DNA from 2 places in the Limosilactobacillus sp. DJ3M12 genome. Region 2 is predicted to be linked to the other one. Evidence: predicted binding sites of a transcription regulator. Region 2 holds the regulator's gene; the other holds the start of a gene.
What was found. Region 2 encodes NrdR, which represses ribonucleotide reductase genes. Its sites were predicted from a motif close to ACACNATATATNGTGT; they were not measured.
Positions count from the first base shown of each region.

Region 1: the regulator NrdR is predicted to act here: its motif matches at 2,236-2,251, upstream of nrdH (glutaredoxin-like protein NrdH).

Region 1 is NZ_CANCWY010000009.1:5,871-11,384, forward strand. Features, by position in the region: gene dnaX (DNA polymerase III subunit gamma/tau) at 1-1,314, opposite strand, end outside; RNA gene ffs (signal recognition particle sRNA small type) at 1,454-1,551, opposite strand; gene tadA (tRNA adenosine(34) deaminase TadA) at 1,587-2,099, opposite strand; gene nrdH (glutaredoxin-like protein NrdH) at 2,357-2,578, shown strand; gene nrdE (class 1b ribonucleoside-diphosphate reductase subunit alpha) at 2,678-4,849, shown strand; gene nrdF (class 1b ribonucleoside-diphosphate reductase subunit beta) at 4,964-5,514, shown strand, end outside.
Region 2 is NZ_CANCWY010000002.1:87,538-93,051, reverse strand. Features, by position in the region: gene polA (DNA polymerase I) at 1-1,096, shown strand, start outside; gene mutM (bifunctional DNA-formamidopyrimidine glycosylase/DNA-(apurinic or apyrimidinic site) lyase) at 1,112-1,942, shown strand; gene coaE (dephospho-CoA kinase) at 1,946-2,545, shown strand; gene nrdR (transcriptional regulator NrdR) at 2,591-3,055, shown strand; gene QOS06_RS02810 (replication initiation and membrane attachment family protein) at 3,073-4,434, shown strand; gene dnaI (primosomal protein DnaI) at 4,455-5,396, shown strand; ribosomal protein L20 leader region at 5,443-5,514, shown strand, end outside.

The DNA.
Region 1 (5,514 bases), on a different contig from region 2:
TAACACTGGGTAAATCTTATTGAGATTAACCTGCACTTTCTTTTGTTGTACTCGTGGTTGCTCATTTTGTTGCCGAGGTGATGGTCGACTAGCCTTTGCCGGCGCATTCTGCAACTGTTTTACTGTTTGTTGCAATTGCTGTATCTCTTGTTGTAATTTTTCAATCGTCTTAGTAGCTTCAGTATTTGTATCCGAAGAAACCGCTGGTGCCGATTGAATATTCTTTTGTGGTTCGATTTGTGCAAGTTTTATTGTAAGAACTTCCAAATACACATCCGGATGGGTCGTAAAACGCATCTCTTCTTGAATATTATTTAGTTCATCGATCATTTGGTATAAGGTCGCTGAAGAAGCAAGTTGGACTATTTCTTCAAAGTCTTCCTGCTTTAGTCCCGTACTTTCAACACTAATCAAGCTTGGTGATTCTTGGTATAAGAGAATATCACGAATAAAGGAAATCAAGTCCTCAATGAACCGCTGACCATCTTTTCCTTCATCCAAAATATCTTTCATGGTGTCAAGAGCAGTCACCCCTTCATGCTTACTAATCTCCAAAAAGTACTTTTTTAATAATTGTTTAGTAACACTTCCTGTAACTAGTAAAGCATCATCCAACTTTACCTCATTATCACTGAAAGAAAGAACCTGGTCAAGGATACTCAACGCATCCCGCATTCCTCCTTCAGCGGCATTTGCAATTACCCATAATGCTTTCTCATCATAAGTAACTTCCTTTTGATCAAGAATATATTTCATTCGATTAAATGCATCTTCTGCTGAAATTCGTCGAAAATCAAATCGTTGAACCCGCGAAATAATTGTTAAAGGAATTTTATGCGGTTCTGTAGTTGCAAGAATAAAAATCACATTGGCTGGTGGTTCTTCAAGCGTTTTTAGCAGTGCGTTAAAAGCCCCTGTTGAAAGCATGTGAACTTCATCAATTATATAAACTTTGTAGTCCGCTTGGGTAGGAGCATATTTTGCCTTATCCCGAATATCACGAATCTCTTCAACCCCATTATTAGAAGCCGCATCGATTTCAATTACATCATTTAATTGCCCGTTTGTAATTGCTTTACAAATCTCACACTCATTACAAGGTTCGCCATCCTTGGAATGATGACAATTAACCGCTTTAGCAAAAATTTTTGCTGCTGAGGTTTTACCGGTACCACGTGGACCAGCGAACAAGTATGCATGGCTTATCTGGTGAGTGATAATGGCGTTTTTTAGGGTTCTTGTAACAATCTGTTGACCGACAAGATCATCGAATCGCTGTGGTCGCCAGACACGATATAATGCCTGATAACTCATCGCCAGACTCCCTTTCTGAATTTAAAATACTATAAAATATTATACAAGGAATTAATCACATAAAGTAGGTAAAATACATTTTAATTAAAATTTAAAAATAAAAAAGACCCGCAATAAACCATTACGGGTCAGCTTAATTATCAATAAAACTTAGAGCACAAGGTATATCATACTTAGTGCTGCTTCCTTCCAGACCTGACACGGTTCGTAAGCATACCCTTGCTCTAAGGCCTTACGGCAAATAGTATAATACACTATTTTTCTTTAAATTACTAGGGGTTAGCCTTATTTTTTCGTCGAGCCTCTTTCCGGCGGCGACGAATTTTACGGAAAAAGTTTTTTAACATTTGACTACACTCATCCCCTAAAATACCAGAATGGACATTAACTTGATGATTTAAACGGGAATCATTTAGTAAATGGTATAAGCTATCAACCGCCCCGGCTTTCGGATCAGCAGCACCATAATAAACATTTTTTATTCGTGCGTTGATAATGGCACCGCTACACATGATACACGGTTCTAACGTAACATATAAGTCACAGTCCTCTAAACGCCAACTTCCTAAATTCGTGCATGCTTCCATAATCGCAAGCATTTCTGCGTGATAGGTAACATCTTGAAACTTTTCACGCATATTATGACCACGCCCAATTACCTGTCCCTCGTGGACAACAATCGCACCAATTGGTACTTCATCTAAAATTCTGGCTTGTTTTGCTTCTGCAATTGCCATCTCCATAAATTTTTGTTGTTCAGATAATGATGAATTGATTTTTTTCATTCTTTTTCTCCAAGCACTTAAAATTCCCCTGTTGTTCAGTGTATAATAATAGATTAGTTTTTCAAATTAATTTTATTAAGCACCTGCTTAAGTATTCTATCAAAAAAAGTTTCACAGGTGTTAACCACTAGTTCAAGCACTATATGTTGTGTTTCACTATTTTTCAAGCACGAAATATAGTGCTTTTTTAATTGATTTTTTCTAATTCATCGTTATACTAGAAAACATCGACTAATCGTTTAGGAGGCCTCGTGAAGATGGTAACTGTATTTTCAAAAAATAATTGTATCCAATGCAAGATGACAAAACGTTTCCTTGAGCAACACAAAATTTCATTTATTGAACACAACATCGATGAACAACCAGAATACATATCTCAACTTAAGTCTGAAGGTTTTATGGCGACTCCAGTTGTAAAACTTCCTAACGGTCAAGCTTTTTCTGGCTTTCGTCCTGATCAATTAAACCAACTTGCCTAAGTTTAAATAAACTAATATTTTGCCAGGCATCAATTCGCTATTGGTGTACTGGCTTCTTTATTGACATAATCAAATTAATTCAGAAAGTGAGTTATTAATATGGCGTTATCCGATATCGATATGACCAAAGTTAAATATTACGATTATAACAACGAAGTAAATATCCCCAAAAACGGACAAATTCAACTAGATAAAGATAAATTGGCCTTAGAAGACTTTATCAAAAATAATGTAGAACCGAATACCAAAAGCTTTTCTTCATTAAAAGAACGTTTTCAATGGTTAAAAGAAAATGATTATATTGAAGAGGAATTTATGAATAAATATAGTGAAGCATTCATTGAAAAGCTTTACGATTATTTAAAAGCCCAAAACTTCCACTTCCATTCTTTTATGGCAGCTTATAAGTTTTATGCTCAATATGCCTTACGAACAAATGATAAAGAGTACTACCTTGAAAACTATATTGATCGAGTCGCAATGAATGCTCTTTACCTCGCTAATGGTGATGAAGAGTTAGCAATGCAGCTCGCTGATGAAATCATCCATCAACGTTATCAACCCGCAACTCCAACATTCCTTAACGTTGGGCGTAAACGCCGGGGAGAATTTGTTTCTTGCTTTGCGATTCAAACAACGGACGACATGAATACCATTGGTCGAACAATCAATTCTGCCCTCCAACTTTCTAAAATTGGTGGTGGTGTTGGAATTAATTTAAGCAACCTTCGTGAAGCTGGTGCCCCAATCAAGAAAATACAAGGTGCTGCTAGTGGAGTTGTTCCTGTAATGAAGTTGTTAGAAGATAGTTTTTCCTATTCCAATCAACTGGGACAGCGACAGGGAGCTGGAGTCGTTTACCTTAGTGTTTTCCATCCTGATATTATTGAATTCTTAGGAGCAAAAAAGGAAAACGCTGATGAAAAGATTCGCTTAAAGACCCTCTCTCTCGGAATTACGGTTCCTGATAAGTTTTACGAATTAGTAGAGCAAAATGCTGATATGTACTTGTTTAGTCCCTATGATGTTGAACGAGTATACGGAATGCCATTCTCCTACGTCGATATCACAAAAGAATACGACAATTTAGTAGCAAACGATGATATTCGCAAGAAGAAAGTTAATGCCCGGGACTTGGAGGATGAAATCAGTAAACTTCAACAAGAATCAGGTTATCCTTACATTATCAATATTGATACAGAAAACCGGGATAATCCGATTAATGGAAAAATTGTGATGAGTAATTTATGTTCAGAGATTGCTCAAGTACAAGTACCAGCGCAAGTAAATGATGATCAATCATATTCTGAAATGGGAATTGATATCAGTTGTAATCTTGGGTCAACCAATATTGCTAATATGATGGAAAGCCCTGACTTTGGTAAATCGATTAAGGCAATGATGCGAGGATTAACCCGAATCAGTGACGTAGAAGACCTAGATGTTGTCCCAACTATTCAAAACGGAAATCGGCTTGCCCATTCAGTTGGTTTGGGTGCAATGGGATTGCATAGCTACCTCGCTAAGCACCATATTCAATACGGAAGCCCGGTTGCGATTGAATTCACAGGTGTTTACTTTATGCTCTTAAATTATTGGTCATTAGTGGCATCAAATGAAATTGCCAAAGAGCGGCAGGAAACTTTCCACGATTTTGAGAACAGTAAATATGCGGATGGTTCCTACTTTGACAAATATGTTACTAAGGATTGGGGACCACAATCAGATGTTGTTAAAGGTCTTTTTGAAGGTATTTTTATCCCTGGAATTGAAGATTGGAAGAAGTTGAAAGAAAATGTAATGCAAGATGGTCTTTACAATCAATACCGTCTTGCTGTAGCGCCAAACGGTTCAACTTCCTACATTAACGATTCGACTGCTAGTCTACATCCAATCATTAATCGTGTTGAAGAGCGTCAAGAAAAGATGATCGGTAAAATTTATTACCCTGCCCCATATCTTTCAAACGACACGATGCCTTACTATCGTTCAGCTTACGATATGGATATGCGAAAGGTTATTGACACTTACGCCGCTGCACAACAGCACATCGATCAATCTCTTTCAATGACCCTCTTTATGCGGTCAACAATCCCAGCAGGCCTTTACGAATGGAAAAATGGACGAACAGATAAAATGACGACTCGTGATTTAAACATCTTACGGCACTATGCCTATAAACGCGGGATTAAGTCAATTTACTACATTCGAACGTTTACTGATGATAGCGATGAAATTGGTGCAAACCAATGTGAAAGCTGTGTTATCTAAGCCTAATCAGAATTTGATTTAAACGTTGGGCACTGGTAAACTTGATATTATGTATACAAATGGCTTTTGGCATCTCGATTTATTAAAAGCAACGTATTTGGAGGAGCTCAATCAATGAAACTGGAAGAATTTAAACCTGTAAATCAATATAAAGCAATTAATTGGAATGAAGTTTCCGACATGATCGATAAAGCTACATGGGAAAAGCTAACAGAACAGTTCTGGCTTGATACGCGGATCCCAGTTGCCAATGATATGGATGATTGGCGTGAATTAGATGACGATCATCAATGGACTGTCGGACATGTTTTTGGTGGTTTAACCCTTCTTGATACTGTTCAATCAGAAGCAGGATTAACTGCCCTTAAAGAAGATGTTAAAACTCCTCATGAAACAGCAGTTCTTAATAACATCCAATTTATGGAATCAGTTCATGCTAAGAGTTACTCAACTATTTTCTCTACTCTTAATACCCCAGACCAAATCAAAGAAATCTTTGAATGGTCCGATACAGAAGAATATTTGCAAAATAAAGCTGTCAAAATTGCAAATATGTACCTTGATCCAAGTCAAGATCCGCTCAAAAAGAAAGTAGCCAATGTTTTCCTTGAAACTTTCTTATTCTATTCTGGTTTCTACACTCCCCTTTATTACCTTGGCCACAA
Region 2 (5,514 bases):
TGAAAGTCAGATCTATCAAGAAGCTGGCGAGGAATTTAACATTAACTCTACTAAGCAACTAGGCCATATTCTGTTTGAAAAATTGAAATTACCAGTGATCAAAAAGACCAAGACCGGTTATTCCACTGCAGTTGATGTGCTGGAGAAGTTAGCTGATAAGTCACCGATTGTTGAGCAAATTTTGGAATATCGTCAAATTGCTAAGCTTCAATCTACCTATATCACTGGTTTGCTGAAAGTTATCCATTCAAATGACCAGAAGATCCATACGCGCTACTTACAGACATTAACGCAGACTGGTCGCTTGTCTTCTGTTGATCCTAATCTGCAAAATATTCCAGTACGGTTGCCGGAAGGGCGCTTAATCAGAAAGGCATTTGTTCCTAGTCATGAAGGTTGGCAAATCTTCTCTTCAGATTATTCGCAAGTTGAATTACGGGTTCTTGCTCACATCACTGGTGACAAGAACCTTCAGGAAGACTTTAAGAATGGTGAAGATATTCATGCTAGTACAGCTCGCCGAATTTTCCATCTAGCCCCTGATGCCGAGATTGACCGTAATATGCGGCGTCGGGCAAAAGCAGTTAATTTTGGAATTGTTTACGGGATTAGTGATTACGGACTGGCACAACGGATTCATGTTAGTCGTGCAGAAGCTCATGAATTTATTCAAAATTATTTCCATGAATTCCCCGGTGTAAAGAAATACATCAATGACACGATTGCGTTTGCTAAAGAAAATGGTTATGTTGAGACGATTACTCACCGTCGTCGTTACTTACCAGATATTCATGCCAAAAGTTTTAGCAAGCGATCATTTGCAGAGCGGACTGCAATGAATACGCCAATTCAGGGGAGCGCTGCTGATATCATTAAGATTGCGATGATCCGGATGCAAGATGAGCTTGAGAAACGTCATCTAAAGGCAAAAATGCTCTTGCAGATTCATGATGAATTAGTCTTTGAGGCTCCAAAGGAAGAAATCCCGGTTCTATCGGAATTGGTGCCAAAAGTAATGGATTCGGCCGTTAAGTTGGATGTGCCGCTTAAAGTAGATAGTAAGTATGGGGATACCTGGTATGACCTTAAAAAATAGATCGGAGGAAATTAAATGCCTGAATTACCAGAAGTTGAAACTGTTCGCCGCGGTTTGCTGAAGATTGCCGCTAAGCGTAAAATTAACGCGATCGATGTTTATTATGGTAAAACGATTACCAATGACGTTGAAGATTTTCGGCAGGCGTTGATTGGACAGACGATTGAAAATGTTGATCGGCGAGGGAAATATCTTCTTTTTCGTTTTACTAATGATTTGACGATGATTTCACACCTTCGCATGGAAGGAAAATATTACAACCAACCGATTGGCGGACCAATTGATAAACATACCCATGTTGTCTTTGAATTTACGGACGGCACGGAATTATGTTATCAAGATGCCCGTAAATTTGGGCGGATGACACTGGTAAAAACCGGTGATGAGATGAATGTCGGCGGATTGAAGACGATTGGCCCTGAACCGACAGAAGACGCCTTTACGTTGCCATACTTTACAGCTGAATTAAAAAAGAGTCGGGGAAAAATTAAGCCATTCTTGCTTAATCAGCGTCATGTCGCCGGTCTGGGTAACATTTACGTTGATGAGGTGCTATGGATGACGGGGATAAACCCGGAGCAACCAGCCAATACTTTAACGGCTAGCCAAATTACTGAATTACGGAAAAATATTATCAAAGAATTGGCGACAGCGATTAAGTACAAGGGAACCACTGTGCATAGTTTTACGAATGCATTTGGTGATGCCGGCGCTTTCCAAGATCGCTTAAAAGCTTATGGTCATGCGGGGGATGAATGTCCGCGTTGTGGCACGAAAATGGTTAAAATTAAGGTTGCTGAACGTGGAACGACATTTTGTCCACACTGTCAAGTATTGAAGGAATAAGAAATGACAAAAATAGTTGGATTAACAGGTGGAATCGCAACCGGCAAGACAACGGTAAGCACTATTTTGCGCCAGGCTGGGATTCCGGTGATTGATGCTGACCAAGTAGCGCGGCAAGTCCAGGCACCAGACTCGGTTGGGTTAACACGGATTGTCAAAGTATTTGGTCCAAAAGTACTTTTGCCAACTGGGGAGCTCAATCGGCAAGCCTTAGCAAAAATTGTCTTTAATGATAAAGAAGCGTTGAAAAAACTCAATGAGATTCTTCAGCCATTAATTTACGATGCTATCTTTGCGCAGGTTAATACTTTAAAAAAACAGGGTATTCCGCTCGTGGTGTTAGATGTACCATTATTATTCGAGCAATATTATGATGGAGATTGTGATTATGTGGTAGTTGTTTATACTGATCCACAAACGCAGCTTAAACGGTTAATGGCTCGTGATCATTGTTCTAAAGAGGAAGCGCAAGCGCGAATTGCTGCCCAAATGCCATTATCAGATAAAGAAGCGCGGGCGGATTTTAAAATAAATAATAATGGTGACCAGGCTGCCCTGCAAAAACGAGTCGCATCCCTAATAAATCAGCTAAAAGCAGAGTAAAATGTGGTAAAATAAAGTACTTATACTATAAAGGAGGGGGACACATTGCGCTGTCCACATTGTCACAAAAATGGATCACGGGTTGTCGATAGTCGGCCAAGCGAAGACGGAAGCTTTATTCGTCGTCGTCGTGAGTGCATTCATTGTGGCTTTCGTTTTACAACCTTTGAACGGTACGAGGAAACGCCACTACTAGTAATTAAAAAAGATGGCACGCGCCAAGAATTCAGTCGCCAAAAGATCCTCAATGGGGTTGTGCGCTCGGCAGAAAAACGACCGGTTAGTATGGAGCGATTGACCAAGATTGCAGATAAAGTGGAAAAACAAATCCGGAGTATTGGTGAAAGCGAAGTCTCCAGTCAAATTATTGGTAAATTTGTGATGAACGAATTAAAAGGCGTCGATGAGATTGCTTATATTCGGTTTGCAAGTGTTTACCGCCAATTTAAGGACGTTGATGCCTTTATGAGCGAACTTGAAACCATGATGAAGGCAGAACATAAAAAATAACTTAGGAGGGCTGTAAAATGACTGCAGCAGCTTTTGACCCGCAAGCCGGTTATGTTGTTACGGCCAGCACTGCATTTATTAGTTTTAATGACCAGACTTTTGCAACATTTTATCAGCCAATTTTAGGACCAGTTGCGTTTAGCTTTTTTTATGCGTTAAAAGCGCGCTTGTTGCCTAATCCTACGATTGCTAACCGGACCTTGCAAAGTGACCTGTTAGCCCAGGTAAATGCTGGGGGCCGACAAGTACTGGAGGCTCTTCATCGTTTAGAGGCAGTTGGCTTAGTGCAAACTTATTTCCAGCACGATGAGATCGGGGACGTATACGTTTATGAATTGCAGCCGACCCTTACTCCAGAAAAATTTTTAGCTGATAACTTGCTGAGTATTTTACTTTTAGAGGAAGTAGGAGAAGATGCGTTTGGACGTTTGACTAAGCAAAGTCGGCAATACAAGCTTGCTTCTTCTAACACTTCACTAACTAATGTGAGTCACAACTTTTTTGAAGAATTTCATATTAACTCGCAGTCAATTACTGAAACACCACAAGCGATTTTAACGGCGCGAAAACAGGCACCAGTAGAAAAGCAACCCCAGTTAACTGCGGGGATGAGCGATGACTTTGATTGGTCAACTCTCATTCACTTGCTGGCTAATCAGCCAATTGTCAGTGCAGACCTGGAAAATAATCGAGACCTAATATTGTTAGAACATCAATTATATGGGATTGATGTGCCAACGATGAAGACATTGGTTTTGCGGTCGATTGATCTGCAAACCAATCATTTCAATCCGAAAAAATTTAAGCAAATTGTTGCGTCTACCTATAATATTGTCTATTCTTCAACGACAAAAGTAGCGGAAAAAGAAGCGCCGGTGACAAATAGAAATAGTGAACTGACTAGTAAAGATCAGGAGTTATTGGCGACAGCTAAGGATTACTCCCCAGTCGAATTTCTTCAGGTTCTTAAAGGTCAAACGGGTGGCTACGTAACTTCAGGTGAACGTCATATTCTGACAGGTTTAGTAGCGCAAGAAAAACTTACCCAAGATGCCATTAATATCTTAACTTGGTATGTGATTAGTGACCGGGGGAATTCTACTTTGACAGCTAATTTTGTCGATGCAATTGCCAATAACTGGCTCCAACATGGCGTAATTAATGGGGAGCAAGCCATTGTCCAATTAAAGACTTTTAACAAGCAGTCGCAAGAAAAGAAAAAGGAAACAAAGACGCCAAAGAAAAATAAGTGGCGCAAAATGATTAAGGAACCGATGCCAGCATGGAGCAAGAAAGACACGAGTGAGTTGATGAAAAAGGCTTCCTCACAAGAAATTGCCAAACTGCGTGAACGGATCGCTAATCGTAAGAAGAAGTAGCAGCTAAAGGAGGTGGCAGCATGCAGTCACTAAACAAAACTTTACAAGAGTTAATGCGCGGTCAAAACATCGCAAACAATATCCAACAAACGATGAAGCAAGTTTATGCGGATAAAGATGTTCAAGCATTCTTAAACGAAAATCGTGACCGTCTTAGTAAAGAAGCAATTAAACGGGGACAATCAAAGCTTTATGAGTTTTTTCATGAAAAGCAATTAATTGAAAAAGGCGTGCCAACTGTTGCCCCGGGATATTCTCCGCAATTGGTTATCAGTGCAGGCCAAATTGACGTAACCTACGTTCCAACTAAACAGTTATTAGAACGCCAACGACAACGTTATATTCAACGACTAGTTAACTCGATTAATATGCCTAAGTTCATTAAAAATGCGTCATATGATGATTATTATTTAAATGAAGATACCCAAACTGATACACGCACAAAGGCAATTCAAGCAGCCATGGACTTTACAGATAATTACCAAAAAGATAATTTTCAACCAGGACTTTACCTATATGGAAAATTCGGAGTCGGAAAAACATACCTCCTTGGAGCAATCGCTAATGAACTCGCTAAGAGTAAGGGAGTTGCAACAACGATGGTTCATTTCCCTAGTTTTGCTGTTGAAATGCGGAATTCAATTAAGCAAAATAATACTGGCGAAAAGTTGGATGCTATTAAACGGGCGCCGATTTTAATGCTTGATGATGTTGGGGCCGGTGCAATGACAACATGGGTAAGAGATGATATTTTAGGAGTAATTTTAGAATATCGGATGCAAGAAGAATTACCAACTTTCTTTAGTTCTAATTTTTCAATGGATGAGTTGCAAAATAACCACCTTGCTATCAATGCGCAAGGCGATAATGAGCCCCTCAAAGCGGCTCGCATTATGGAAAGAATCAAGTACTTATCACGTGAGATTGAAATGGAAGGAAAAAATTTGCGTGATAAGGGATAAAGTTCTTGACATTAAACTTTGAATTTAGTAAGCTAATAAACGTTGAAAGAAAAAGCAGAAGCACCCGCTTCTCGCCTAGGTGATATTGATCGCCGGGCTGACGAGATGAATGATAATC